DNA from 4 places in the Acetobacterium wieringae genome. Region 3 is predicted to be linked to each of the others. Evidence: riboswitches for the same ligand, from Rfam matches in the RefSeq annotation. Region 3 holds a riboswitch; each other region holds the start of a gene.
The links. Region 3 has a riboswitch for cobalamin ahead of CHL1_RS16530 (anaerobic ribonucleoside triphosphate reductase). Riboswitches for the same ligand answer to the same signal wherever they lie in the genome.
Positions count from the first base shown of each region.

Region 1: linked by a shared signal. The riboswitch ahead of CHL1_RS18615 (type 1 glutamine amidotransferase) and the one ahead of CHL1_RS16530 (anaerobic ribonucleoside triphosphate reductase) in region 3 are both predicted to bind cobalamin.
Region 2: linked by a shared signal. The riboswitch ahead of cobK (precorrin-6A reductase) and the one ahead of CHL1_RS16530 (anaerobic ribonucleoside triphosphate reductase) in region 3 are both predicted to bind cobalamin.
Region 4: linked by a shared signal. The riboswitch ahead of CHL1_RS00770 (alcohol dehydrogenase catalytic domain-containing protein) and the one ahead of CHL1_RS16530 (anaerobic ribonucleoside triphosphate reductase) in region 3 are both predicted to bind cobalamin.

Region 1 is NZ_CP097897.1:459,818-467,496, forward strand. It holds gene cbiD (cobalt-precorrin-5B (C(1))-methyltransferase CbiD) at 1-218, shown strand, start outside; gene cbiE (precorrin-6y C5,15-methyltransferase (decarboxylating) subunit CbiE) at 206-832, shown strand; gene CHL1_RS02195 (hypothetical protein) at 825-1,076, shown strand; gene CHL1_RS02200 (bifunctional cobalt-precorrin-7 (C(5))-methyltransferase/cobalt-precorrin-6B (C(15))-methyltransferase) at 1,021-1,404, shown strand; cobalamin riboswitch at 1,494-1,682, shown strand; partial or broken gene CHL1_RS18615 (type 1 glutamine amidotransferase) at 2,161-2,430, shown strand; gene CHL1_RS02210 (type 1 glutamine amidotransferase) at 2,490-2,873, shown strand; gene CHL1_RS02215 (creatininase family protein) at 3,138-3,899, shown strand; gene CHL1_RS02220 (MORN repeat-containing protein) at 3,953-4,795, shown strand; gene CHL1_RS02225 (chitobiase/beta-hexosaminidase C-terminal domain-containing protein) at 4,867-5,781, opposite strand; gene CHL1_RS02230 (hypothetical protein) at 5,778-5,930, opposite strand; gene CHL1_RS02235 (response regulator transcription factor) at 6,237-6,911, shown strand; gene CHL1_RS02240 (sensor histidine kinase) at 6,913-7,679, shown strand, end outside.
Region 2 is NZ_CP097897.1:2,802,719-2,810,397, reverse strand. It holds gene CHL1_RS13795 (ABC transporter permease) at 1-1,049, shown strand, start outside; gene CHL1_RS13790 (thioredoxin domain-containing protein) at 1,115-3,175, shown strand; gene msrB (peptide-methionine (R)-S-oxide reductase MsrB) at 3,233-3,676, shown strand; gene CHL1_RS13780 (ferritin-like domain-containing protein) at 3,712-4,215, shown strand; gene CHL1_RS13775 (4'-phosphopantetheinyl transferase family protein) at 4,373-4,984, shown strand; cobalamin riboswitch at 5,059-5,250, shown strand; gene cobK (precorrin-6A reductase) at 5,366-6,142, shown strand; gene CHL1_RS13765 (IS110 family RNA-guided transposase) at 6,300-7,502, opposite strand.
Region 3 is NZ_CP097897.1:3,361,529-3,369,207, reverse strand. It holds gene CHL1_RS16555 (response regulator) at 1-1,011, shown strand, start outside; gene CHL1_RS16550 (MFS transporter) at 1,156-2,484, shown strand; gene CHL1_RS16545 (FMN-binding protein) at 2,578-2,964, opposite strand; gene CHL1_RS16540 (MarR family winged helix-turn-helix transcriptional regulator) at 2,980-3,444, opposite strand; gene CHL1_RS16535 (HAD hydrolase family protein) at 3,656-4,984, shown strand; cobalamin riboswitch at 5,049-5,197, shown strand; gene CHL1_RS16530 (anaerobic ribonucleoside triphosphate reductase) at 5,324-7,679, shown strand, end outside.
Region 4 is NZ_CP097897.1:152,261-159,939, reverse strand. It holds gene CHL1_RS00800 (GTPase family protein) at 1-784, opposite strand, end outside; gene CHL1_RS00795 (YcjF family protein) at 777-1,409, opposite strand; gene CHL1_RS00790 (GTPase family protein) at 1,361-1,945, opposite strand; gene CHL1_RS00785 (5'-nucleotidase) at 2,297-3,202, opposite strand; gene CHL1_RS00780 (hypothetical protein) at 3,528-3,734, opposite strand; gene trpD (anthranilate phosphoribosyltransferase) at 3,744-4,856, opposite strand; gene CHL1_RS00770 (alcohol dehydrogenase catalytic domain-containing protein) at 4,931-5,962, opposite strand; cobalamin riboswitch at 6,079-6,253, opposite strand; gene CHL1_RS00765 (tocopherol cyclase family protein) at 6,341-7,318, opposite strand; gene CHL1_RS00760 (DUF92 domain-containing protein) at 7,361-7,679, opposite strand, start outside.

The sequences.
Region 1 (7,679 bases), 810 kb from region 3:
TCATGGCCGCCAAAACTACCGACGAAGCCACCGATATAATCCTGGCCGAAAATCTGCCGGACTATTTTAATCAGCTGGCCGAAGTGGTAAAGAAGAAAGTCACTGATCGGGTTTATGGCACTATTGATATCGAAGTGGTGCTGTTTTCCAAGATCCATGGCTTTTTAGGACAAAGCAAAGACGCAGAAGAGTTGAGGAAACGATTATGTACCCATTAAAAATTATTGGATTGGGACCGGGGCATCCGGATTATATCTTACCGATCGCCTTAAAAGAAATTGCCGCAGCGGAAGTGATTCTCTGTGGCACCCGCCACGCCGAAAGTTTTGATGCCAGTGGCAAGGAGATGCTTTTTATCGGCAAGGGAACCCCTCTCAGTGAGCTGATGGAAAAGGTTGCTAAGGGCTATCAGACCCGCAAAACCGCCCTGGTAGTTTCCGGGGACTGCGGTTTTTATAGTCTGCTGACCTATGCAAAAAAATTGGTGCCGGAAAAGGACATTGTCTGTATTCCTGGGATCAGCTCACTGCAGTATTTTTTTGCCAAACTGGCTATTAGCTGGGAGGATGCGAGGCTTTTGAGCTTGCACGGTCGGGATCAGGATTTGGCGGCGGCGCTGGCAGAAAACAAAAAGCTGGGTATTCTTACCGACAAAAATAATAATACGGCCTTTATTGCCGGAATCCTGCAGACAGCCGGTTGCGAGAACAGTATTCTTTATGTCGGTGAAGAGCTGTCCTATCCCAATGAAAAGATCACCCGACTAACGGTGGCAGAAGCCCTGACTTATCAGGAGGAAGGACTGGCAGTCGTGGTGGTGATCAATGAGTAAGATAGCAGGATACAAGGACGAGGCCTATATTCGCGGCAAGGCCCCAATGACCAAACGGGAAATCCGTATTTTAACCATTTCGCTACTGGGAATTGAATCGGGTGACGTGGTGGTGGATATCGGCGCCGGTACCGGCGGTCTGACCATGGGAAGCGGCCTATGCTGCAGAAAATGGCAAGGTCTATGCCGTGGAAGCCAAAGAGAAAGCACTGGAGCTGGTGCAAAAAAACAAAGACCATTTTAATGCCGATAACGTGGTGATTATTCCCGGCAAGGCGCCTGAGGCGCTGGCTGAAATCAAAGAGCCGGTAGACCGAGTCATCATCGGCGGTTCCGGTGGGAATATGGAAAGCCTTTTTCAGTGGTGCAAAGCCAATACCCGCCCCGGCGGCCGGGTCATTGCCAACTTTGTGACCCTGGAGAACGCCGCCCAGGCCACCACGTTGATGAATCAGTATTTTGACAATGTCGAACTGATTCAGGTCGGTATCAGCCGGGGCGAAGGCATCGGTGGTTTAACGATGTTAAAGGCCGCCAATCCAATTTTTATTATTACGGGTGATGTGAAGTAAACAACCGTTTCGGTATATGTGAAACTGGTCGGTAAGCTTGCGACAGTTTCAAAATTGCTGAAAAACTGCTATTGACAAGCAGCAGTTTTTCGTGTAGAATGAATTCAATTAAATAGTGAACTTGTCCTATATTCAAGGGAAAAAGGTGTAAATCCTTTGCTGTAATCGCAGCTGTAAAACATGATGACCGTCTCATAACCACTGTTAAGAAATTAGCGGGAAGGGAGATGGAAAGTTGATTGTTGAGCCAGAAGACCTGTTTGTAGTGATTTCTTAACAACCTCCGATTTAGAGGACTTTAAGAGCATTATATTTAGATTTGTAAGTATGATTCTTTTATCCTTCTCCGTTGGAGAAGGATTTTTTTTCGTCTTGCCGTCGGTGACGATCGCAAGCGAACCGGGAAGTGTGTGATTTCCGGCAGTTGGTTACTTTCTCCTAGCCAATTTTAGAATCTCTTCGAATAAAGGGACATCTCCAAGTCAGTATTTAATACCCTTCCTCGGGGATGGTGTGTGACATCCCCGAATTTACCTTGCTTTCATTAATTTACATTTTTGATAGAAAACATTATTCCTCTGCTTAGATTTTTCTGGCCAAAAATTTGAGCACCAATAAAAGAAGTGCATTTTCTTATGGATGCGCTTTTTTTATTGGAATAAATTTCTTTTAATAAAAAATATTTTTGAAAAAGCGCCGAAAATGGTATACTTGCTATAAAAAATACTGATAACTATTCAGATAGGAAGGTCACAGATGAGAATTCACTATTTACAGCACGTCGCCTTTGAAAATCCCGGCAGTATTCTAAAATGGGCCCAAGCCAACAATTATCCCGTCACTGCGACACAATTGTATAACGATGAAGCGCTGCCGGAGGTGAGTGATTTTGATTGGCTGGTGGTGATGGGGGGGCCGATGAACATTTATGAAGAAGCGCAATACCCCTGGCTGAAGGCCGAAAAAGCATTCATTAAAGCCGCTATTGAAGCCAACAAGGTAGTCCTAGGACTGTGTCTCGGCAGTCAGTTGATTGCGGATATCATCGGCGGGAAGGTCGTGAAAAATAAGCAAAAAGAAATCGGTTGGTTTCCGATCACGTTTTTGAAGAAGCCAAAGCATCGCCACTGTTTGCCTTTTTCCCGGACAATCCAGTCGTGTTTCACTGGCATGGGGACACCTTTGTCGAGTTGCCGCCGGAGGCCACCGTCATTGCAGCCAGTGCCGCCTGTCAAAACCAGGCCTTCGTCTACCAGAAACGGGTTTTTGGCTTTCAGTTTCATCTGGAAAATACCCAGGCAATTATTAAAGATCTGATTAAAAATTGCGGCGATGAAATGATCCCCAGTGATTTTGTACAGCGGCCGGAGGAAGTCATGGCCCACCCGGAATACATCCTTCAGGACAATCTCTGGATGGCAGCTTTTTTAGACCAGCTGAAACTACTGGTTGAAGCTGACCGGATTTAATAAAAATCTTTATTCACAACAACTGACTGGTGAAAAAGTGGGTAAATATAAATCAGAATCTATTTAAGCAATTCTAAAATTCAAAAGAGTTGATCAAAAATTGCTTTGCGTTTAGTTTCCACAAACAATTTTGTAACGTGTAGGCGAACAGGCGATAGCCTGTACGACGTACAGTGTAAAAATTGTTTCGTGCGAAACTGAATGCGAAGCTCACGGCACTTGTGCAAAAGTCTAAGAAACAATTTGATTGAAAGGAATTTTATAATGAAAAAGGTAATGCTTAACGAAATGACCGCCCTGGAAGTTCAGGAGCTGTTAAAAAATGCCGATCAGGTCACCGCCATTGTGACCTTTGGATCCTGCGAGAGCCATGGCTGGCATTGCTGCCTGGGGCCGGACTTTTTTGTGCCCTCCGAGGTGGCCAAACGCGTGGCGCAGAAGCTTAACAATGTGGTAGTGCTACCCTGCGTTCCCTTTGGGACTTCGATTCATTATAACTCTTACCCGATGTCAATCACCTTGCGCTATGAAACCGAGATTGCCATTGCCGAGGATATCTTTGAGAGTCTGATTAACAATGGCATCAAACACATTTATATTCTAAATGGTCATGACGGTAATATTCCGGCGCTCGAAATAGCCGCCCATAAGGTCAAGGATCGCCATCGCGAGGCAAAATTTCTTTATCTGCCGGATTGGTGGACCAAGGTTGGCCCGATTATGGGTGACCGCTTTGAAGTCTGGAACGGACTGGGCCATGGCGGTGAAGGCGAAACCTCGATTATGATGGCGCTACGCCCGGAACTGGTCAAGCTGGAAGATGCGGTATCCCAGGTACCGGAAAATGTCATTAAGATCAATGAAAAGGTTGACATTATCTGGGATATCAAGGAACTCACGGCCACTGGGGCCACTGGCGACCCCACAAAAGCCAGCATAAAAAAAGGCGAGCAAATGCTTGAGATCTTTGTCGATTTGGTGGCCAGCGCCATTGAAGAAATGAATAGCCGGGGTTGGGAGTATTAGTTTTTTGGTGGTAAAAGGATAGTTCTGATAAAATGAAAAGAGGTGGTTAAGTAATGAAAAAATTAATGGTGCTACTGACAATGCTTGGTTTAGTCGTGTTCCTGTCGGGCTGTTCGCTGATCCCGGGAATTTTTGGCAACAAGTCAGAGTCGGTAAAAAATCAGGAAATCACTCTGGCCTTGTCGTTTGGTGAGAAAACCGGCACTTATACGGGTCAATTGGTCAAAGGTTTACCCCAGGGGAATGGTGTCTTTACTGTTTCCGACGAGGATGAAGTGGCCTGGACCTATGAGGGCGAATGGGAACAAGGTCATTTTCAGGGGAGCGGGCAAACTGTCTGGGAAGATGGGTTTATGCAGGAAGGCTACTACCAGAATGATTTGTTAAATGGGCCGGGACAAGAATATCTTAATAAGAATCTCATATATGATGGCAATTACACTGATAATCGTTATGACGGACAGGGTACGCTTTACAACTATTATGGCGAGGTGATTTACGAAGGTGATTTTGACATGGGCTACTATAACGAGACGCTGGTTCAGCGAAAGGTGCGCCTGGATCCGTTTAAAGCGCAAACCGCAGAAATATCCTACGCCGAAATCGTTGATAACGCCAAAAACGAAACTGGAAAAAAAGTCAAGATGACAGGGCGGGTTTTTCAGGTTTATGAAAATTATGAAAATCAGCAATACTTCTGTGATTTTATCATGGATGTCAATGATGATCCTAATCAGATGGTTCAGGTTTATTATCGCTTGAATTCGGGTGAAGCACCGCTGGTTGAAGGTCAAATGGTAACGGTCTGGGGTACCGTTGAATACCTCTATACCTACACCACCGATGGCGGCGAGGAAAACACCATTCCTAATGTGGAAGCCTGGAGTGTGGAATAGAATTTAATAACTGTAACCCAGAAAAACTCCCGGTCATACGACTGGGAGTTTTTAGTATTGGCAGTAGTGCGCTAATTCAGGGTAATAATATCGGATCCGGCAAATTGGAAAGGTAAATGATATTGACCGCTACCGATATATTCAGCAGCGGCATAGTCCCACCAGGGTTTGCCTTCATGACGGAGCCGCATCTGATTATCACCAGGGGTTCCAAAATCAAATTCAATCAGGATATCACCTGCATTGTAGCCTTCAACCGTAAAATTAAGAACCTTGATGGTGCCGCCGTTATCAGTGGTTGAAACAACACTATAATCACCGGTTGCATTGCTCAGAGGGTTGGGGATGTGCTCGGTATAGGTCGTTTGAGAAATCGACAACGAATTGCCATAATCGGTTTTATACCATACTCCATAGATTCTGTTAATAAATTCTTCCGGGGTTAGCACAGACTGGGTATTGGCTTGGGGGGCGGTCAGGATGTATTTTCCTTCAATCGTTGCACTGGAAAAGCCTTTATCGCTCACTGCGACGGCTTTAACCGTGGTTTCGCCAAGGGGTAGGGGAATGGCACTGGTGTATTTTGGCGAGGTCTTGTCGGGGACATTGCCATCAACGGTATAATAAATCGTATAACCAGAGTTACCCTTGATGATTTCCAGGTTTTGGGTACCCTCATAGCTGCCCGGAGCCAGGTTGAAACTGGGCGGTTTAACCAGATAGCTGTCCTGGTTTTGAATGTAGCTTTGATCCCCGGTTTCTTTGGCGGCCCGTTCCAGTAAGGCCAGAATCTCAGCTTCGGATTTTCCGGAGGTTGCATAGGAACTGAGCAGTTCGTCATAGAGTTTTTTTAGTTCATCCTGATCGGTGGTTTTCTCAATTTTTTCTTCACTGGTCAGATTGGCTGAGGCAAACTGATTGTACAGGAAAAAAGTGAGGCCACCAAGAATCAGAATACTGCCAACAATTGCCAGGATGATAATCAATTTTTTTTGCTTTTTTTTGGTGGTGGAACAATTGGTGATGAGTGGTTTTGATTTGAGTCGACCTCAGTTCGCTCCAGTTCAGCCCAATTTAATTCGTCATGAGCTGATTTGGCGTCATTGCGGTCAGGTGAGTGTTCGTGATCAGTCATTTTTACCCCTCCTTGTCCGGGTTGGAATCGAAACACGTAAAAATTCTGCGCTACAAAAGTTAAGAAATGGCAGGGAATTGATCATCCAAATAATTAACCGTGTCGTTATTAAATCTATACCCATTTACCGGATTTTTATATAGTTGTTATTGACGAGTTTTAAAAAATATGAACAATCTAATCAGTTGGATTTTGAAATCTGCTTGATTTGCTTTATAATAGTGAATAACTGGCAACGAATCATGCGTGTTTCGCCTTGATCATGAGTATTTTGTCTGCCGGTGAAAAAATGATTGGATGGATTATATGTATAAAATACTAATTATCGAAGATGATCAGATTATCGCAAATGCGTTAAAAAATCATTTGGAAAAATGGGGACTTGAAGCAGTGACTATCGATGATTTTCATTATATTTTGGATGAATTTGTGACTTACGATCCCCAGCTGGTGCTTCTGGATATCTCACTGCCATTTTTTAACGGCTACCACTGGTGCAGTGAAATCCGCAAGATTTCCAAGGTGCCGATTATTTTTATTTCCTCCACCAGCGACAATATGAATATCGTAATGGCCATGAATATGGGCGGGGATGATTTTATTGCCAAGCCCTTTGATCTGACGGTGGTGGTGGCAAAAATTCAGGCTCTACTGCGGCAGAACTTACTCCTTTCAGGGTCAGTCAACCTGCTGGAACATAAAGGTACGATTTTGAATCTCGGTGATGCCAGCCTGAGCTATGCGGATCAAAAAGTGGAGCTGAGTAAAAATGAGTTTAAGACCCTCCAGATTCTGCTGGAAAACAAGGGCGAAGTGGTTTCCCGGGATGTGATTATGAAACGGCTCTGGGACAGTGACTGCTTTGTGGATGACAATACCCTGACGGTTAATATCGCCAGGCTCCGCAAAAAACTGGATGAGGCCGGATTGTCGGATTTTATTGCCACCAAAAAAGGCGTCGGTTATTTGATTGGAGACTAAGATGAAAATTTCATTTATTTTTAAGGCTTATTTAAAAAGCAGGATCAAGATAATCGCAGCCTTTCTATTAATGATGTTGGTCTTTGCGCTGGTCTATGCGCTCTACTATCTGCCGCTGGAGCCGATTGTTTACAGTGCCGAATTAGTAACGGCACTGGCAGTCGTTTTTGCCAGTATCGATTTTTGGCGCTTTTATCAAAAACATCAGCGTTTGAATGCAGCAATTAGCGGAGCCACTGCCGGGGTAGGGGAATTACCAAAGCCCCGGGATTTACTGGAAGAGAATTATCAAACTCTGATTCGGGTGCTGGCCGAGAGTCGGGCTGAACTGATCTCCCAGTTTGATAACCGTCAAACCGATATGATCGACTACTATACCTTATGGGCCCACCAGATTAAAACCCCGATCTCGGCCATGGGGGTGCTACTGCAGACCGAAGAGGGGGATCGGGAACGGATCAGTGCCTATCGGCAGGAACTTTTTAAGATCGAACAATACGTGGAGATGGTGCTGCAGTATTTACGGCTGGAAAGCATGTCCGCAGACTTGCTGCTGGTTGAGTATGATCTGGGGGATCTGGTCCGACAGGCGGTAAAAAAATATGGCATTATTTTTATCAATAAAAAAATATCGCTGGAGTTGGCAGAACTCGATTGCTGGGTTCTGACTGATGAAAAATGGCTGGTCTTTGTGCTGGAACAGATTATTTCCAATGCGCTGAAGTACACCAATCAGGGTAAGATTTCCATTTATCTCGATCACCAGGC
Region 2 (7,679 bases), 560 kb from region 3:
AATTGGGAAGCGGTGATGAGGCGGATTTTCAGCTGTTGATGAATACGATTCTGACCAATAATGAAGGCTTATTGAACAGCATCGGCTACCTGATGCCGACTAGTTTTTTAATGGCCTGGGCGCTTAATAAAATCACCCTGATGTCGTTGGGCTGGGTTGCAACACTGCTGGGAATCACGCTGTTATCCTGTGCTCTGATGGTTACAGTCGGCAATCGGGTTTATCTTAAGAGCATTGTCAGCGGCAAAATAATCAAAAAGGGTAAACCATTAAGCGGGGCCCAGCGCAGCAAAGTGCTGGGGAAAAAGAGTCACGGAGCGATGGCAATATTTACCATGGATTTGCGGCTATTGTTGCGGACCCCGGTATACTTTTTTAATAATGTCAGCGTGGTGATTATTGCGCCGCTTTGCATTCTCCTCAGTGTTTCATTTATTGAAATTCCCCCGGAAGATTTACAGGGGATGCAGGAATTTTTCAGAGCCATGCCGATTTTGATCAACTTTTTACTGATTGCCTTTTTTATCTTTTTTGGAGGTACCTCAGCCACTACCGCCTCGACCTTTTCCCGGGAAGGAAAAGCCTCCTGGCTGACCCGGATGATTCCGGTGACTGCCAGAGATCAGATTGTGGGGCGAACCGGGGTGGCGATGTTTATTCAAAGCCTGGGGATCGTCTTTACCATCATTGCGGTGCAATTCATTTTCCCCTTACCCTTGTCCACCCTTGTGATAACCATCGTTCTGGGGATACTGGGGTCACTGCCGATTTTGTTGTTTGGATTATTTATGGACATGAACCGACCGCTGCTCAATTGGGATAACCCCCAAAAGGCCATTAAAAACAATATGAATGTGGTGATCACGCTTTTTGTGGGGATGGCCTATACCGGGCTGTTAATTGGGATCAGTGGTTTGCTGGGGTATTTTGTCAATCCAATTTTGGGTTACGGAGTATTTGCCCTGATCAGCGCAATTCTCAGTGTGGTTTTTTACCAGGTGATCAGCCGTCGCCTGGAAGCGGAATTTTTGAATTTTGAAGGTAATTAAAGCCCAGGTTAATGGTTAAGGGGCATAATAGCAAGTAACGAAAACTATAAAAAGGAGTTGACACAATGGCTCTTGACGACGTAAAGAAGAAAGCAAACCGACTTGTTCATGAAATGAGTCCTTATTTATTACAGCATGCCTATAATCCGGTAAACTGGTATCCCTGGTCGGACGAGGCCTTTAATCTGGCCAAGCGACAGGACAAACCGGTTTTCCTTTCAATTGGCTACAGCACCTGTCACTGGTGTCATGTGATGGAAAAAGAATCCTTTGAGGATGAAGCCGTGGCCGAAATCCTGAACAAATATTTTATCAGCATCAAGGTCGATCGGGAAGAGCGGCCAGACATTGATCAGATATATATGACCTTTGCCCAGGTCAGTACCGGTCAGGGCGGTTGGCCCCTTAATGTTTTTCTGACCGCTGACCGCAAACCTTTTTATGCCACCACCTATCTGCCCAAATACTCTCGGCTTGGAAACCCTGGCTTGATTGATGTATTGTTGGGTATTGAAAGCCAGTGGCGAAAAAATAATGAAGACATTATTGATTCTGCCAATCGGATGACCGGACTGCTCAATAATCTGGAGGTGCGAAAAGGGGAAGAGGAACTAAAGCGAACGATCTTTTTTGATGCCTATGATTTTTTTGATGAAAGCTTTGATGACCGCTATGGTGGTTTTGGCAAGGCTCCCAAATTCCCCGCCCCCCATCATCTTTTTTACCTGTTGCGCTGCTATCAGGCCTTTAAGCAGCCCGATGCCCTGGTAATGGTGGAAAAAACCCTGCAGCAAATGTATAAAGGCGGGATCTTTGATCATATCGGTTTTGGGTTTTCCCGCTATTCAACCGATGAACAGTGGCTGGTTCCCCACTTTGAAAAGATGCTCTACGACAATGCCCTGCTGATTATGGTTTATGCTGAAACCTACCAGGCTACTGGCAACATACTCTACAAAAAAATTGCCGAAAAAACCATTACCTATGTCAACCGCGATCTGCGTTCCCCGGAAGGGGCCTTCTATTGCGCGCAAGATGCCGACTCGGAAGGGGAAGAAGGCAAATTTTATGTCTGGTCGATGGATAAGGTGGAAAAAATACTGGGCCAGAAGCGGGCCGAGGTCTTTTTTAAGTTTTATCCGATGTCAAAAAAAGGTAATTTTGAGGGCAAGAACATTGTTAATATGATCGATACTGATCTCGATCTGATTGAAGCTAATCCCGAGTTGGAAAAAGCGCTCGATGAGATGACAGCCGATCTCTTTTCTCAGCGGGAAAAGCGGGTGCATCCCCATAAAGATGATAAGATCCTAACCTCCTGGAATGGGCTGATGATTGCCGCTCTGGCGATGGCGGGACGGATCTTTAACAAAACCGTCTATGTCCGACAGGCGGAAGAGGCCATGGCCTTTATTGAAAACAACATGGCCCGGCTGAGTGGCCGGCTCTACGCCCGGTACCGCAAGGGAGAGTCCAAAATTCTCGGCTATCTGGATGATTATGCCAGTGTCATCTGGGGGTATCTGGAATTGTATCAGGCCAGTTTTAAAACCGAGTATCTTGAAAAAGCGATTGTCCGGGCGGTGGATATGATCAACCTCTTTGGCGATGAATTTGGCACTGCTGGCTTTTTTCTCTACGGCAATGATACTGAGCAACTGATTGCCCGGCCCAAGGAAGTATACGACAATGCCAAGCCATCGGGAAACGCCCTGGCTGCTTATTGTCTGCTGAAGCTGGGCAAAATAACCGGAGAGCAGAAATACATCGATATTGTCAACGGGATATTTGGCTATTTTGCCGGAAACCTCAATCAGGCACCGATGGCCAGTACGATGATGCTCTGTGCCAAATTATTCCATGAACAGCCTACTACTGAGGTGGTTTTTGCTGGCTATGAGACCGATGCGACGATTCGTGAAATGAACCGTCACTTAAATCAGCAGTTTCTGCCGTTTTCGGTGGTACTGTTTAATAAAAGCGAAACCGATCTCAAAAAGATCAATGAGTTTGCCGTTAATCAGCAGATGATTCATGGCGAACCGACTGCCTATATTTGTAAAAACTATCGTTGCGAGCAACCGGTGAATGATCTTGAAAGCTTTCTTAAAATTATAAAAGACTGATTAAGATCAAGAAAAATGGGGTAGAACAGAAGCATCACGAGAAAGGCAGGAACGATAATGAACTATCAAAAGAAGGATCAGGAGACCTTATTAAAGACCTTGACCCCGGATCAATATGCGGTGACTCAGAAAAATGCCACCGAACCACCGTTTCAGAATGAATACTACAATGAATACCGCAAAGGAATTTATGTGGATATCACCACTGGCGAACCACTTTTTTCATCCAGCGATAAATTTGAATCGGGCTGTGGCTGGCCCAGTTTTTCCAAACCGATCGATCCCAATGTGATCAAAGAACTCAGTGACACCAGCCTGCGGATGAAGCGGACTGAGGTTCGTAGCGTCACTGGTGACGCCCACCTGGGTCACGTCTTTGAGGATGGTCCGATCACCACCGGAGGCTTGCGCTACTGCATTAACAGTGCGGCGCTGCGTTTTATTCCAGCCGAGGAAATGGAAGCCCAGGGTTATGGCGCTTATTTAAATTTGCTTGAGTAGTTTAGTATAAGATCGTCAAAGGACGAGGTTAATAAATGATGAGAGGTGAAGAAATGAATAGTATTGAATTTGCAATTAAGATGGAACGTGACGGCGAAGCATATTACCGTGAACAAGCAAAAAATAATCAGGACAATCCGTTAAATGCGGTGTTTTTATTATTGGCCGAGGACGAAAATGGTCACGCCGTATTGCTAAAAAATGAGCTGGCAAAAATAAGTTACGATTTAGCTGATAATGAAGCATTGGTAGATACCAACAATGTTTTTAAAGACCGGGGTGATTTTAAAAACAAATTCGAAAAAATCCCCAATCAGCTGGATGTCTATCGGATGGCTCTGCAAATGGAAAAGGACAGCATCGAACTCTATCAGAAATTTTATCAGGAATCAGCAGATGAACAAACTAAAAAACTGTTTGGTTACCTGGTCAAGCAGGAAGAGAATCATTATAAAATCTTTGATAATCTGATTACCCTGGTCGAACGTCCGGAAGAATGGGTGGAAGACGCCGAATTTGGAGTCCGGGAAGAATACTAAAATAAATCATTTCAGATTAACGGTATTAAAAAATAAATGGGCTGGACTACCTTCATTTGAAGAATGGTTTAGCCCTTTACTTATGAAAAAAATAGTCAAGAACGAAAAAAATTGTTAAGATAGTGCTACTATTAAAGTTAAAAGTGAAGGAGTATAAATGGCAGTTTATTTATTTGATCAAATGGAAGAATTTTCAGATGAACTTTTTAAACGCAGTCTGATGTTGCTTCCTGACGAACGGCAGCAAAAGGCAACAGCGTATCGGCAAAAGCTTGATCAGAAATTGTCGGTATTGGGCTATGTTTTGCTGAATTACGGGTTAAAAAATGAATATGGTATTTCGGAAAAGCTTCGCTTTTGTTATTCGGCCAAGGGCAAGCCATATTTAAGCGACTATCCCCAGATCCACTTTAATCTCAGCCATTGTAAAAATGGAGTAATCTGTGCCATTCATACCAGTGATGTCGGGGTCGATATTGAAACCGTGGCGGCCTATGATGGCCAGCTGGCTGAATATGTCTGTAACGAGCAGGAATTAAAATTGATTAATAAAAGCGATAACAAGGCCCTGGCTTTTACGAAAATCTGGACTAAAAAAGAAAGTTTGATGAAAAAAACAGGGGCCGGTCTGAGGGATGATTTAAAAACAATTGAGTCCATCGATTCAGAAGCCATCACATTGGTTGACCCTGATGAAGCCTATGTGTTTTCCATCGCCGGAATGTCATTGGCCGAGCTGGGTTTAAGAACGGAACGATTCAGAGCGTAAAATCGCTGGGATAAAAAATACGTGACAAAACTGGAAAAATTTGATATAGTACTATTGAATTAAGAAAAATATAAGAATTAAATAAATAAACAGGTGTCGGCTGTAATCAATGTATTATAAGCCGGTGAAAAGGGAAGAGGGTGAAAATCCCCCGCGGTCCCGCCGCTGTAAGAGACGAGTTTCTCCAGGAATGCCACCAGAAATGGGAAGGCAGGAGGCAATGTTGACGCTCAAGCCAGAAGACCTGCCTGTTTGTGTATCTCAAACTCTACGAGAGATGGAGGAGGTTTATTTTTGTGCGCATTTTTGCGGCCTCATTGTCTTGTTTAGAGATAATGAGGTTTTTTTGTGCAAAAATATAAATGAGAGTGATGGAGGAAGATGTCAAAAGTATTAGTAATAGCCGGGACAACCGATGCCAAGACTGTAATTGCGAGACTATTAGAAAATAACCATGACACGGCCGTAACCGTTACGACCCGTCTGGGTGCCGGGATGTTGGAGGAATTTAAGAATCTGGATATTTATCAGGGAAAACTCAATAAAGATCACATTACCCATTTGATTAGAACCCTAAAACCAACCTGTTTAGTTGATGCGGCCAATCCCTTTTCGTCAGAAATAACCCGAAATGCCATCAATGTCTGCAAATTTGAAAATCTGCCCTATATTCGTTATGAACGGGAGCGGGTAAAATACGAAGATGATCCGGATATTACCGTTGTTAAGAGCTATGGGGAAGCCTGTGATGTTCTGATGAACTGCCAAGGAAACATTCTGTTGACTTTGGGCAGTAATAGAATTGATATTTTCAAAAGAATTCCGGACTATTCAAAGCGGGTCTATCTGCGGGTGCTGCCGGACTGGAAGGTTTTAAGTAAATGTGAAAGCCTGGGGTTCAGCCCCAAAAACATCATTGCCATCAAAGGGCCCTATAACGAAGCCCTGAACATGGAACTCTTTAAATACTGCCAGGCAGAGGTGTTGGTGACCAAAGAAAGCGGCAACATGGGTGGCGTCGTGGATAAGATCAACGCCGCTAAAAAGCTGGGAATGAAGATCATTCTTGTTGATCGCATTGAAGAGCAGTGCAGTAATAAATTCAGTTCGGTTGATGCGTTGATTAAATGTATCGATCGTATTGATACGGTTAAGTAGCGCTGGAAATAGACAGCAATCATACAAAAAAAGCCTGCAAATAAAAAGTCAATAGGAAATTGAGAGCTTTGTAAAAAAAAGTATATTCAAGAAATAAGCACGACAAAAAGACCAGCAAATATCGTTGGTCTGAAGATTAGGAAATCTGTGGTAAGTGTTACGAAAGAGACAGCAGGTATTCTTTTACTCTACCATAGTAGATACGCAGAAACTTATTAGCGCCTGCAGTCATGTAAACATAGTAAGGTTTACCCTGAGCACGTTTCTTGTCGAGAAACTGATAAACAGCATCATCTTGTGGCTTGGTTTTGATAAGAGCATCCATGACCTGAAATAGCGTTTTACGCAAAGACGAAGAACCTCGTTTGGAAGTATGGACACTTTTTTGTTCATAGGTTCCAGACTGGTTAACACCTGGATCAACGCCTGCAAAGGCAGTAAGAGCACCCTTATGTGTAAACCGTGTAACATCGCCGATTTCAGCAATCAACTGAGGGCCAAGAGATGATCCAACACCTTTCATTCCCATGACGATTGAGTATTCAGGAAGTTTGGATGCGGTTTCATTCATCAGAGTACGAAGTGATTCTACAGTTTTGGAAGCAATGTTTAATTGATCGACAGCTTGTTTCACAATGAGTTTGGTCAAATGATCTTTAGGAAGTACAGGAACAAGTTCCTTTGCTGCTCCATAGATTTCTTCAGCTTTTAATTGACTGAAGTTGTACTTATTTCGCTTACACCATTTCTGATAATGGACGGTGAAAGCGTGAAGAGACATTTTACGAACACAGTCTACATGCCAGTATGCAGCAGCGAAATCAACCCATTTCTGGCTGCCATCATCACGAGCAGGGCTGTTGAAGTAAGTATTGACACCTGGATAGGTTTGATCAAGTATGCCGATAAAATTATTTTTCATAGCCGTTTTGTGCTTCATGTAAAAACCAAACTGACGGTTCATTGTTTTTAACTGATTACGTATTTCATCCATAAGATTATACTGTTTCAAATCATTCCAACTGTCAAGAGCATAACGCGCTATTTTAATAGCATCTGCTTTATCAGATTTGACTTTACGTAGAGAGTTGTCACCGAAATCTTTAATAAGCTTAGGATTTATGGCACTTACAAAAAGATTTGCCTGAGAAAGCTCACGTGCCAGTGGCTCATAATAACGACCCGTATGCTCCATAACGATGCGGGATTCGCCGTCAATGGATTGGATCTGGTTGATGAGAGAACGGATTTCTTTGGAAGTGTGGCGAATCTCAAAAGGCAAAGAAACAATCTCACCATACGGGCGGATAATAGCGATCATGCTTTTGCCCTTGGAAACATCAATACCTACTGCGTTCATGTTCATAAATTTGTCACTCCTTAAAATTATTGCAATGGATAAACACCAGTTTTACTCATTGCCTATTCAATCTACTGTGGTGTGACACGAACGTACTGTAGGACAGCAGTTCAACCTGCATAAAACGAACGCTGCGAATGAGGAGCCGGTTATCAGTCTTTTTTACGGACGCGAAGT
Region 3 (7,679 bases):
GGCTTTAAATTTGTTGAAATGATCCAGGAAAACAAAAAAATCCTCAAAAAACCCAAAGTCATTATGCTGCTGCCGATGATGCGGGAAGACTTGTTTGACCAACTCGATACCCAGGGGGTTGACATTGGCATTGGCAAACCGATCATCCCCTCAGTTTTATACAATGGGATTCTGGAGATTTTTAGAACCAAAGCAATTGTCGCCAATCAGGAGTTTAAGCAGGAAACGATCAATAAAGATATTCTGGATAATTACTATGGAATCCTGGTGGTGGAAGACAACAAAACCAATCAGCTGATTGCCAAATCACTGTTGGAACCAGTCGGTTTCCGGGTTTGGCTGGGTAATGACGGACAGGAAGGGATCGAGCTCTTTAAGGCGCACCGCAGTGATATTGATTTAATCCTGATGGATTTGCACATGCCGGTGCTTAATGGTTATGAAGCGTCGGAGCAAATCAGAACGCTCTCGGCGGATATTCCAATTGTCGCCATGACCGCTGATGTGATTGAGGGGGTCAAGGAAAAGTGCGAATCATGCGGGATTCATCACTACATCAGCAAGCCCTTTGATCCCGAGCAATTTGTCGAAACCATCAGCAAAATTATCAGCGTCGAAACGGCGACTCCAAAAGAGTCCAAGCACCCGGACAGTGATCAGAACAAGGAAAGGGCAGATGGGGTTGCGGTTCTTGACCGGGCAGAGGGGCTCCGTTATATGGGGAACAATCAGGCGCTCTATCAGGAGGTACTGGCAGCCTATTTCACTGAAAATCAGGAAGTGGTTGAAAAACTGGCGCTCGCTATCAAAAACCGGCGCTATCAGGAAGCCGCCCAAATGGTTCATAAGGTTAAAAGCAGTTCTGGCAGTATCGGCGCCAGGAAACTTTTTGAAGTGGCCAAGGCCTTGCAAAAAGCTCTGGAAAGCTGTGATGAAAGGGAAATAGCCAGTCTTCATCCGCTATTTTCGCAGGCCATGAAACAATTGCTGACGACGATAAAAAGTGATTAAGAGCAATGCGGTTGGATAAGTTAACAGCGGGTACCATAAGGGATATAGATAAACAAATTCTTCCAATTCACACCGGGATTTTGTAGCAAAAACCAATAGTTGTGCTATAATAATCACAACGTAAGTATGATGAGGAGGGTAACAATGTTAAATATTGCTTCGCGGATTGATCAGCTGCCGATGACATCAATGTTGAAAAAGGTTCTTTTGTTAACCGGGATCGGCTGGATGTTTGATGCGATGGATCAGGGGATGGTTTCCGGTGTGATGGCAGCCATCGGTAAAGAATGGGCGTTAGATCCCAGTCAGCTGGGGTTGCTGGGCAGCATTGGAATGCTGGGGATGGCCTTGGGTGCCGGCTTGTCCGGGATGGCCGCTGATAAGTGGGGCCGCCGAACGGTGATTATGTGGACCCTGATTATTTATGGGGTCTCCAGTGCGCTGTCCGGTTTTGCCGTCAATTTTACGATGCTATTGGTACTGCGGTTTTGTACCGGTTTTGGACTGGGTGGGGAGTTGCCAGCGGCATCAACCCTGGTCAGTGAGTTTTCGCCGACCCGGATGCGGGGCCGCAATGTTATTATTCTGGAGAGCTTCTGGGCCTGGGGATGGCTGATTGCCGCCTTTGTGGCTTACTTGTTTATTCCCGTCTATGGCTGGCGGATGGCCTTTTTAGTGGGTGGTATTCCAGCCCTGTTTGCAGCTTTCTTTCGGATGGCCGTGCCGGAATCGCCCCGGTATCTGGAATCAGTGGGAAAAACCGCTGAAGCCGAAGCATTGCTGGTAACCATGGAAAAACAGGCCAATATTACCAGTCAGGTTGAGTCTACTGAAGTTGATAAACTTAGTCATATCAAGGCATCATTTTTAGATTTATGGTCCAAGCCCTATATAAAATCTACCATTGTATTATGGGTGATCTGGTTTGGGATCAATTTTGGTTACTATGGTTTTGTTTTGTGGACGCCGTCACTATTGGTGGCAAAAGGCTTCACCCTGACAAAAAGTTTTGAATTTACGCTGATCATGTGTCTGGCCCAGTTGCCGGGATATTTCAGTGCGGCGTATCTGATTGAGAAAGTTGGCCGAAAAAAAGTGCTGGCCATTTATTTTGCCGGAACGGCACTGGCGGCCTGGCTATTTGGCCATGCTGGCAGTGTGGAACAGATTCTGATCTATGGTTCAATGCTTTATTTTTTCAGTCTGGGTGCCTGGGGCTGTGTTTATGCCTATACGCCAGAAGTTTATCCGACCTTTTTCAGAGCGACCGGTTCTGGCTGGGCCGCATTTGGACGGATTGGCGCTTTTTCGGCTCCCTTTATTGTGCCGGTGATCTATAATTACTATGGCACCGAAATCGGCTATACCAATGTATTTATTACTCTGACGCTGGTGTTTGCAGCGGTGGCCATTGTGGTAGCGGTGTTTGGTAAGGAAACGATGGGGATCACCCTGGAAGAGATAAATCAGTAGGATACAGAAACGAAACAGCCTGTTGCCGATTAAAAGACAACAGGCTGTTTCGTTTCTTTAGAACGTTTATAAAATCAGACAACTTTAACGGCATCACTGGGATAAGGCATTTTCAATCGACTTGAGATAGGCTTTGCTGGACACCGTGGCACCGCTGATGGTGTCGACGGTGGTGTTCTGTTTTTCGATCACCGCATGGATAAGGGCGTCAGTCACCTCGGGCTTTTCCATGGTGACGGTTTTGACCACCGCAATGTTTGAAATCTGGTGATCAGCCACGCTGACGGCGACCTCATTGCTCCAGCGCCCGGCCTTATAAACACCGGTATAGGTGCCGTCTTCAATTCCCTTCAGATCGACGGGGTTAATCGCCAGATTTTCCCCAGCTTCCAGGCCGTTGGTGATGTAAAAAACGCCACCGGCGCCGACCAGTACCAATACTCCCAGAATACTGAGAATAATAATTATTGCTTTTTTCATCTGCTTTTCCTCCTGTTATTTTGATTCCTGGTCCATTTTTTCCAGGTTGGCCAGCAATTTTTCAATAACCGACCGGGTCATTGCCAGTTCTTCGTCAGATATACCATCAAATAATTTTTCGGTAAAGATTTCTGATTTCTGCTGACTTTCTGTGCCAAACGAATCAACCGCATCGGTTAGCTTAATCCGGGTGATCCGGGCGTCATGGGGATCTTTTTCCATCACAACAAAGCCTTTTTGTTCCAGTTTAAGCGCCACCTGTTTGACATTCTGATGGGAACTGCCCATGCTTTTTGCTACTTCCTTAAGGGTTGGGTCGTGATCAAAAATATTCTGCACCACAATGGTCAGCAGCCATTGCTTGGTTGTCAAGTTGTATTCTTTCAGTTCCCGTTCCAACAGGGTGTCCATCTGGTTGGCGACGACTTGGACACCGCCAAAGATGAATTTTTGATCGGGCATTGAATCCATATTGTCCAAAATATAACCTCCACTTATCAATTAAGGTAATACATTACCTTAATTGATAATACATTACCTTTTTTTATCTGTCAATACTTTTTAGAAAAATTAATCTGTTTCTGAAAAAAGTTAAGGGGTATCTGTATTTGAAAGGGTTTGCAGAAATTTAAGCGGCAGAAAATTTCAAATGTGTGTTATTATAGACAGGCATCAGAAAGAGGAGAAGGTTATGCCAAAAGTAGGAATGCGAATTTTTAAAACATTTATAGCGGTTTATCTCTGCTTCTTAATCTATTTATTAAGAGGCGAGCAAGGCTCCCCCTTCTATTCGGCGATTGCGGCGATTTTATGCATGCAGCCCTATGTTTCCAATAGCTTTAAGGTAGCCATGAATCGAACCCTGGGTACCTTTATCGGTGGGGCGATGGGGTTGGGATTGCTTATTTTTGAGCGGAGCTTCATCCCGGTGGATATGCCGATGCTGCAATATCTGGTGGTATCCTTGTGCGTTATCCCGCTCATTTATTTTACAGTCGCCATCAAAAAACCAACGGCATCTTATATTACCTGTGTGGTTTTTTTAAGCATTACAGTGACCCATGGGGCCGATGTGAATCCGCTGATCTTTACCATTGACCGGATCGTGGACACCCTTATCGGAATCTTTGTGTCATTGGGAGTCAATGCTTTTCACTTGCCCCGGCGCAGAAACAGAAAAACGCTCTTTGTCACCAATCTGGATGGTTCCTTGTTGAATTCCCAGGTTGAAATCAGCAGTTACTCCAGAATAAAACTAAACACCATGATCCGCCAGGGCGCTTTGATTACCATTGCCACGACCAGAAGTGCCGAAACCCTGCTGCCCCTGCTGGAAGGCGTAGAAATAAAGGTTCCCGTTATCATGATGAATGGGGCGGTTTGGTATGATCTGCAAAAACGAAGTTATTTAAGCTGCAAGAAAATGAATCCGGAAGTGGCCAAGCAACTGATTGATGTTTTTGAAAAACGGGAGCTGAATTGTTTTACCCACACCATCATCAATGATGTTCTCCATGTTTATTACACCAGGCTTATTAATCCGGTGGAGGAAAAAATCTATCATTCCAAAAAGCGACTCCCGGAACAGAGCTATGTGTGCGGCGAGGTGCCAAATGATCAAAGCGTTTTATCGATTATGGCAGTGGATCAGAAGGCGACGATCGTCCAGGTTAAAGCGGCCATCATGAAGCTGGAAATTGCGTCAGCGGTTAATGTTGAGTGCTATCCGGATGATCAACATCCGGGCTATTACTTTCTCGAAATAACCAGCCGGGAAGCCTCGGTGAAAAATGCCATCATGGATATGAAAGCCCGATATGCTACCGATAAAGTGATTGCGTTTGGCAATGACATCAGGAATGCAGCGATGCTGGAAGCCGCCGATTTTGCCTATGTGGTTGAAAATGCATCCATCGAACTAAAAGAAATGGGCTGGCCGCAGATAGGAGCGAATGACGATGATGCAGTGGTCAAGACCATCAGTCGCCATTTTTATGCCAAACCGGGGAGCTTTAAATAATGATAACCGTTTGCAGGTGACAAGGGGTTTGACACCACATCTTGTATATGATAAAATTAAAACAACCAAATATGAAGATAACGGTGCTGTGCCAACCGGTGCAGCATGGGGGAAGCCGGTGCAAATCCGGCACGGTCCCGCCGCTGTAAGGGGGAGATTTTTTTAAAAAGATCAAGCCTAAGTCAGATTACCCACCGTTATTTGTCACACCAGACTCTACGCGTGATAGAGGGTGTTTGAGCCAAGCAATCTTAGACCTCTTGACCCACGCCGTCGAGAGGTTTTTCAATGCCCGAAACAACAAAAAAGACTCGCAGGAAAGTAGGAAAACAAACCAGGATGATTACGAAGATCAAAAAAAGAGATGGACGAGAAGCCCCTTTTAATATTGAAAAAATTGCCAATGCCATTTTTAAGGCCGCCAGTGAAATCGGCGGCCAGAATTATCAGACCGCCATGGAGCTATCTGAAAAAGTGGCCATCTATATCGAACAGGAAATGAACACCAATACCCCGACGGTGGAAGAAATTCAGGATGCGGTGGAAAAAATTCTGATCGAAACCGGACATGCAAAAACCGCAAAGAAATATATTCTCTACCGGGCCGAGCGAACCCGAATCCGGGAAATGGATACCCGGTTGATGAAAATATATGAGGATCTGACCTTTAAAGAAGCCAAGGACAACGATGTTAAACGGGAAAATGCCAACATTGACGGCGACACCGCCATGGGCACGATGCTGAAGTATGGATCAGAGGGCGCTAAACAGTTTTATGAAATGTTTGTCCTCAATCCCGAGCATTCAACCGCTCATAAAGCCGGTGAAATCCACATTCACGATATGGATTTTTTAACCCTGACCACTACCTGCTGTCAGATTGATTTAGAACGCTTATTTAAAGATGGGTTTTCGACTGGTCACGGCCATCTCCGGGAACCCAACGATATTCAGAGTTATTCGGCGCTGGCCTGCATTGCCATTCAGTCCAACCAGAATGATCAGCATGGCGGACAGAGTATTCCCAACTTTGACTATGCCATGGTGCCGGGGGTGAAAAAAACTTTTATCCGGCTCTATCGGGAGAATTTGGCCAAGGCCCTGACCTTATTGACCGATACCAAAAATGCTTTAGCCAAGGTAAAGGCCATCAGTGAAGATATCGAAAAGAAACTGGGGTTAAAGCCCGAGCTAAATCAACCGAAGAATTATCTGGAAGCCGAAGCCCGGAGTTTGGCGTTATGGATAGCGGATGCCAACAGCATCAGCCGGGCTCAGAATTTTGCCATGGAAAATGCCGAACGGGAAATTGACCGCAGTGTTTATCAATCCATGGAGGCCTTTGTTCACAATCTCAACACCATGCATAGCCGGGCCGGAGCTCAGATCCCGTTTAGTTCCATCAACTACGGGATGGATACCTCAATTGAGGGGCGTCTGGTCATAAAAAATCTGCTTTTGGCAACGGAGGCCGGATTGGGAAATGGCGAAACCCCGATTTTCCCAATCCATATTTTCAAGGTTAAGGAAGGGGTCAATTATAATCCCTGGGACCCCAATTATGATTTGTTTAAATTAGCCTGTCGGGTCAGCGCCAAGCGCCTGTTTCCCAATTTTTCATTTTTGGATGCGCCCTATAACCTGAAATATTACAAAGCTGGTCAGCCGGAAACTGAAATTGCCTACATGGGCTGTCGTACCCGGGTGATCGGCAATGTCCACGATCCCAGTCGGGAAATTACCTATGGCCGCGGAAACTTAAGTTTTACCACCATCAATCTGCCCCGGATTGCCCTAAACAGCAAGGGCAACCAGGACGTGTTTTTTGCTGAGCTGGATCAGAAAATTGATCTGGTGATTGAGCAGTTGCTGGAACGGTTTGAAATTCAGGCCCATAAAAAAGTTAAAAACTTTCCTTTCCTAATGGGCCAGGGCGTTTGGATTGATTCTGCAGATCTGACCGACGAGATGGAAATCCGGGAAGTACTGAAACACGGCACCCTGAGTATGGGCTTTATCGGCCTGGCGGAATGCCTGACGGTTTTAACCGGCAAACACCATGGCGAAGCGGCCGACGTACAGGAACTGGGGCTTGCCATTATTGGCCACATGCGCAAGCGGATGGATGAAACCAGTCAGGTCTATGGCATGAACTTTACCCTGCTGGGCACCCCAGCCGAAGGTACCGCCGGACGCTTTGTCAAGCTGGATAAACAGGTATTTGGGGAAATTCCCGGGGTAACGGATCGGGAGTATTATACCAATTCGTTCCATATTCCGGTTTACTACCCCACCAGTGCCTATGAAAAAATCACCCTGGAAGCGCCCTATCATGAGTTGACCAACGCTGGACACATCACCTATGTGGAAATGGACGGCGATCCCCTCGACAATCTGGAAGCCTTTGAGAAGGTGGTTCGGGCGATGAAGGAAGCTGGCATCGGCTATGGTTCCATCAATCATCCGGTGGATCGCGACCCGGTCTGCGGCTATACCGGCATCATCGGCGACGCGTGCCCCAATTGTGGACGAAGCGAAGACGATGTTCCCTTTGAACGGATACGCCGGATCACCGGTTATCTGGTAGGGACCCTGGATCGTTTCAATGATGCCAAAAAAGCGGAAGTAAGAGATCGGATCAATCATTTTAATGCGGCTGGTCAAATGGCTGGTGGGGAACGGTTGGAGCAATTGC
Region 4 (7,679 bases), 500 kb from region 3:
CATCCGATTCCCGGCCAATCTCATCAAAAATCTCCTGGGCGTAGATATCGAAATATTCATTGCGGCTGACTTCTTTTTTTCCGGAGGTCGGGTTTAAAAAACTGACCTGCTTCTGGACCACTTCCTGACAATCTTTAAACCAATTATTTATTTTCTCCTGGCCGATGGCTGCCAATATCTGCGGCATTTTACCGGAAATGGAATTGAGCAGATTGACCTTGATCCGATGGATAATTTTTTCTTTTCCAAAGACCTGAGTCGTCTTGCCGCTGAGCAGCGTTTTGGCGTGGCTGGATACCTCGACGATATCCTGATTCCGTACTCCCGTTTTGGTTGTGATCGCTGTTCGCATCGCTGCAATTGCGGTTTCCACATTCATCACATCGCAATGAGTCAGTACCACCAGCACCGGGTTGCCATCCTTGCCCAGGGCCTTGATCATGTCCAGATCAAAATCTTCCACCCGGGCAGATTTGGCCGATAGGCAATAAATAATGGTGTGGAACCAGTCCTTGATTTCCCGGACATCATGCTGATCCAGCACCTCCTGAATCAGGGCTTTCCAGCGTTCTGATTTATTGGCTTCCAGGCCCCAGGAGTCATATAGATGAAGAACCAGCTCGGGGCTCAACGGGATCGTTTCGCAAAAAATCCCCATCCCGGTGACCGGCCGTCCGGCACCAGTTTTCATCACTTCAGCGCCAAAAATATAATTACACAGCGACGTTTTCCCGACCCCGGTTTTTCCGAGTATCAGGACATTAGTTTCGCAGCGTTTAGCCATGCCGGGAAACCTTGAACCATTCGTTCATTAAAGTCGCAATATTTTCGCCATTGAAATAATCGGCCCAGACAATTTCTTTGCCTTCTTCAAACACTGCGGTGGCACAGCGAAAGCAAATCTCCGAAATAGCATAACCCATGGCGGCGGTAAAGCTGGAGGCTACTACCGTGTTAACGGTGGTCCCGATGGCCGTTCCGACCCCGGGAATCAATTTAAAGAGATTGGTACTGAGAGTTTGGGCCAATAACCGGCCGGATTCCGAAACCACCACCGAGCCCACCAATGACGATAGATTTCCCAGCTTCTGATCCAGTCCATAGGTTTTCATGATGTGCAGCGACATCTTAATCTGGATCGGCACCAGCAGCGCCGCATCCGAAAAAGGGATTGGCGTTAAGGCGACCCCGGCTGCACCACTGGTATAGAGGGGAATAATCTTGTGATTGATCAGTCTTTTTTTAGCCGCCAGATTTCCTTTGAGGGCACTGATAAACCCTTCCCGCAAGGACTCATCGAGATGATCAATGGCCCAACCAATCAGTTCCTCCCATTGCAGATAATCCTGCAAGGCGGCAATCACGTCCGGATCAGCGGATGCACTGGTCCGAAAAAATCCACCTGGCAATGCTCTCTGATGGTAGCTTCCATCGCCTCGAGTTCTTCGGCATCGAGGCTGTCAATTTGAGTCAATACCACTGCCACCGGTAGCTTCTTAGCTTTAAGCATCTGGATTACATCGATATCCATATCGGTAACCCGTTTATTTCCGGCCGAAATACAATACCAGACCTCGTGGATCTGGTTATTCAGTTCCTGATTGCCCTCTTCTTTTTTTACTGAGTTAATGGCTGCGTTGCGAAACGCATTGACCCAGCCTTCCACATTGGCCTGGTATTGGGAAATTTTCTCGGTTCCGATTTCATAGCCTTCGGTGTCATAAAGCACTACCCCGGCATCCTCCCGTTGGTACCGGGTAATCCCCCGGGTCACTGGAACGCCATGGCCAATTTGGGCCAGATTCTCACTAAACACATAATTCACCACCGAACTTTTTCCGGCACCGGTAGCGCCGCAAATTAGAATGTTTGGTTTTTTGATCCCGGCACTGATTTCGCCAAGGGTTTTATTAAAATCAAAATCATCGGGTCGATAGTCTTTCATTGGCTCCCTCTTTCTTTGTTTCTGCCTGGTCGTTCATAACTAGGCGGCCAGTTTCTAAAATTATACCAGCACATTGTTAATTTCAATTTAATTAAATCTTCACCTAACTATCACAAAATAATCAAGACCCGACCACAGACTGGCGGTAAACTAAGACTGCACGATACACCGCTACCATCTTTTTGCCGGGTTTTCACCAGAGGATTATCCCTCAATAATCCTCTGGTTTAACATAGATTTTCTTTTCATGAACTCCTTTCTCACAAAAAAGAATCCTCTTTATTTAGAGGGTTCTTTTTTGATCTAACCTCTAATTGATTCGTTACCGACTCTTTTTGCTCTCAGTAATTGCTATTCCTCATTATTCTTATACGGTACCCGGGCAGAGGGGACAAATTCCGCCGTCGCATCGGTGTGGATGGCCTGGTCATCAAAATAAATATGGGCCCCAAAGGCCTTGAGCACTTCCTGTTTGCTCATGCCGCCGAGGAAAAAGGCTTCATCGATCCGCACATCCCAGGCCCGTAGGGTCCGGATCACCCGCTCGTGAGCTGGCGCATTTCTGGCGGTCACCAAGGCCGTGCGAATGGGAGCCCGGTTTTTATCAAACTCTTTCTGAATCGCTGACAGGGTTTTTAAAAACCGGGCAAAAGGCCCTTCGGGCAGAGGCTTACGGGCATTTTTTGTTTCATTAGCCTGAAAGGCCTCAATGCCCTGGCTTTTATAGATCCGCTCAGACTCATCCGAGAAAAGCACCGCATCGCCATCAAAGGCGATCCGGATCTGATCGATTTCTTTTATTTCTTCATAGGTCAAGTGTTGGGTATAAATAATCCCCGCAGCGACTCCGGCATTAATGGCCTCCTGAACATCCTCCTCATTGGCCGAAAGAAAAAGATCGGTGTTAAAGGCTTCCAGATAGGGCGCCAGCATGGCCCCGCTAACCAGTGCCGCCCGGGTGATATCCAATTGGTAATGCCTGATCGAATTAAAAATCCGCAGACTACTATCGGCATTATTGCGGGACATCACGATGATTTCGGTTTTTCGCTCTTCCGAACCGATCTCATTAAGCTTCAGCAGTGCCTTAATCAGGGCAAAACCGGTTCCTGGCTTTAAAATATCGTTTTCATGTTCAATCTGGTATTGGGTGTAGGCTTCCACCCCTGCTTCATCAAAGATCCGGTTTTCTTCCTCCAGATCAAAAAGCGCCCGGGAAGAGATTCCCACTACCAGACAATTTTCAAATTTATGCATCCTTTTCCCCCTTCTTTCCCAAACTTATCGACATTCCAACCTTATTCACACAACTTATCCACATTATCCCGGTAAATCCGGCATAATGTGGATAAAAAGGCCATTCTTCCTCCCTCAGACAGACACCTGGTTAAAAGTTATCCACAATTGATATCCCTGGATAACTTCATCGAGCTTTAGCGTTTAGAGACGTTTTAAGAAATTAAAAGAACCTTTTTCGAAGAAAAAGGTTCTTTTAATTTTATGGTGTCACCCATTTATTCTGTTTTTATCATACCATTGATATCGAAATCCGTAAATATAACTTTACTGATTTAGCGACCATTCAAGCAAAAAAATCAGTTTCCTCCAGGGTCAACTTGACAATCCGAAGCTCGGTCAGTTCATCACCCAGGTCATTTTTTGTGGCGATCAATTGATTTAGTTCGTTCTCCGGATAAACGCTGGCCTTGTTGATGCCAACCAGGGTAAATCCGCCATTTTCAGCCATTTTCAGATAACCTTCGGCCGCTTTTAACGCATAAAGAATCATCAACGCTGCCTAACCCTGAACCTTTTTTTCAAGCGCTGACAAAATCTTCAGGCCCTTAACACCATCACGATTCTGATAGTTGACCCAGGTCTTGAGTTTTTCCCAGGCCGCCCCATTATGAATCAGTTCCAGGGCCATTTCATAACCTTCCCGAATACTGGGCGCCTTGTCCCGTAAATACAGAATCAGTCCGGCATTTAAGGCAACAATATCTTCCCGGGTCTTGGTTTCTTTGCCTTTTAACAATCGGACAATACATAGCGCCGATTCTTCAACCGAATTAAAGGTGCGGATTTCATCCACAATTCCAGGAGTTATCAACATATCTTGTGGATTAAATGTATATTTTTCCACACTACCATCTTCTTTCAGCTCAGCAATATGGGTAGTACCGAGGGTTGAAGCCTCATCAATGGCCTGGTCGCCAACCTCGCCAAAAACCACAATGGCCCGTTTATAACCGATCTCCGCCATGATCTGGGGCACAAAATCCAGCATTTCTTTGGAGTAGACCCCTCTGACCCCATATTGCGGCAGCGCCGGGTTTGCCAGCGATGCCGAAATATTCAGCACACTGCCAAATGAAATTTGCGATAAAACCCGCCCCAGAGCTACCGGATGAACCTCCGGGCTTATCCCATTAAAAATACCAATCCCGGCCTTTTCGATGCTTTCTTTAACCAGATCGACATTAGAATCCATATCGATACCCAGGGCTTCCAGCACATCGATGGTACCACAGACCGAGGTCAAGGCCCGGGAACCGTGTTTAGCCATGGGGATTCCGGCAGCAGCGGCAATAATCGATGCCACGGTGCTGATATTAAAGGTTTTAAAACTATCCATCCCGGTGCCGCAGTTATCCACAATCGGAAACTCAGTGACCGGTTCCACCTTAAAGGTATCCACTTCATAAATCGCTTCAAAACTTCCGGCCACTTCTGCCGGGGTTGCCCCTTTCGCACTGAGGGCCGCTAAAAAAGCGCCCTGTTGCATGGCTGTTTGCTTATCACTTAATATTTCCATGAACATTTCTTTGGAATCATCTTTTGACAGGTTTTCCTTATTGATCAGCTGGGTAATCACCTGACCATAATCTTTCATGCTGATTGTTTTTTCCATTTAATTGCTCCTTTAATTTTTCTTTCTTATTTATTAATTCACTACTGCTTCGATCTCACTTTGACAGACGGCCATCACTTCATCACCACAATGGTTGAATAACCATCGCTGTTTCTAATATAGTCCATTCCCCGTTCCAGTTCTTCCAGTTTGACCCGATGAGAAATAAGTGGCCGGACATCAATTTTTCTTGATTCAAGCAGGGTTTTGGCCTTTTGACTATGCTTAACACTGCAGCCATAAGATCCGACTACGGTAATTTCCTTGTAGTGAATCCGGTTGATGTCCAGTTGGAAGTCTTCATTGCGGCTTAGTCCACTGAAATAACCGAACGTTCCCTGTTTTCTGAGGATTTCCAGGGCCAGATCAAAGGCCTCTGGCCCTGGACAGCAGGGGATTACTCCGTCGACTCCATGACCATTGCTGCAACTCTTTAACTGATCGAGCAGATCTGGCTCATCGCCGCTAAAAACGGCATCAAATCCCAAGGCTTTGCCACGGTCACGACGCTCTTCATTGGCTTCGATCAGGATCACATTTTGGATTCCTTCCGCTTTCGCCACAAACAGGTTAAGCAGGCCCAAACGGCCGCCACCGATAATGACCAGCGCCGCTTTCCGGTTCAACTGAAGGCGATCCTGAATGTTGACACAACAGGCCAGTGGTTCAATAAACGATATTTCTTCATAAGCCAGATCATCATTCCGAATCAGATTGACAATCTTGGATTTGATCGCCTGCTTATCAATTTTGATCACTTCCTGAAAACCACCATCAAAATTAAAGCCCATAATCTTAATCTGATCACAAAGATTATCCTGACCACTTTTACAATAGTCGCAAACCCCACAGGAAATCCCCGGATGAATAGACACCCGTTGACCTACCGGATAACCATTTACATTTTTGCCTCTGGCAATGATCTCGCCGGCAATTTCATGTCCCAATACCCGAGGGTAAACCAGATCCCTTTGCCCCATGGTGGCACATTTTAAATCAGTTCGGCATATATTGCAGGCTCTGACCTTAACAAGCATCTCGCCATCACCACAGACAGGCATGTCCTTATCTTTTATCACCAATTCTCCCGGTTTTTCCAATACCACTGCTTTCAATTCGTCCCTCGCTTATTTTTTATTCTCTGGTCACTGTTTACAAAGCCTTTAAATCCTTTTTAAACAAAAAAAAGCTACGCCAACAAAGCGTAGACTTTCCACATCTCTCATCATCTAATTCTCCGGCAGGTCTTCTGACTCATGATCCTCATCGCTGTCGCCTTCCCATTTTTTAACAGTGGCATCCAGACAGCAATTCCCAATTTACAGCGGCGGGCCCGTATAAGCTTCTCACTTATTTTCCTATTCTCCCCGAGGGGCACCTGAAAATGATTATTTAATTTGGCTTATTATATCATACTTGCAATCCCCAATAAAACACCTTTTTGGCAACTTCAATAAATGATTCTGCCTGACAATGGGTTTTATTTATTCGGATTCTTGCTTCACTGCAACCCCTTCCTCCAGACAAATCTCCATCCCCGCTTCGCTACTGATGCTCTCAAAGATGATATTGCCCTGATTGTTTGTTAAACGCAGCCAAACCTTAGCCGTGATACTCTCGACAATCTCGCGATCCATCAGTCCGTCCACCGGCGCCCGCAGCCGTCCGCCACTGGCCATCTGTGCTTTAAAAGCGAGGGCCCCATTCGGACCTTCAAGTTCCCCAGCGCAGGTTCCCTTTGTGGTATCAACTTCCCATTTCTCCAACCGGGAAAAATTATAAGTCGCAAAACGGCGGGTAATCCCGCTAAAATCAGTGAAGTAAGCAAAGAAACCGGGAAATTCCATCCCTAAAAAAGGAATATTCGCCCGTGAAAAGACAAATGAAGCATCGCCAGCCTCAAAATGGCTGGCCTGTAACCAGAGATAGGTCTTAGGAAAGGATCGGCCATAGTCTTTTTCAATGTAACCGACTCCGCCATTAAAATCCATCAACTCCCCATCCAGATCAATCTCACCCTTTATTTCATGATACAAATGAATAATAGCGTGGTAGCATTCCATAAAGGGCACTAGTCCAAAAGGCCCCATGATCCCCGGGTGCTTTAAACCCTTGGGAAAGGGATGGCTATTGTGAAAGGTCAACCGCCCTTTGATACTGCCTTCCGCCGTATCGACATTCAGCGATAGGCCCTGGGCGTTAAAACTATTATTCTCAATCTCCACATCAAACCGATCCGTTCTGGCATTGAACTCGGGATAGGGAAAATGATGATACCAGGTTTTTCCGGTGACAGCATTGATGACCTGGATAAAAGCCTGCCGGTTCCCCTGAGGATCGATGGCCATTCCCGGAATAATGGCAATGGCATGTTTGCGATCGGCGCTGATGCATTTAAAATACCAGCCTTCAAAATAGCGGCGTTTTTTGTTTTTTCCCTGAAAATAAGCCTGCTTAATCATCCGTTTTCTCCTTTCCTCAAAACGATTGCCCCATCCCGGCCGTTACTGCAGCTGGACAAAAAACAGTACCAGGCTGGCGGCCAGCAATGAACTGGCAAAATTAACAAAGTCATTGTTGACAAAGGCCAGCCCACTATAAAGCTGATTGGGCTTATTATTATCCACCGGTTTTTCGGTCAGCTCACCGGTTTCATGGCTGATATATTTGGCCTGGAAAGCAGCACCCATAAAGCTATCCAGTACTGATCCCAGCAGCCCGCCAAAGGTAATCATCAGGATTTGCATTAATAAAAGCACCCCACTGTTGCCTGCCGCCAACTGGTAAAGACCATAGGTCAAGGCTACCACGGCCGACCCACCC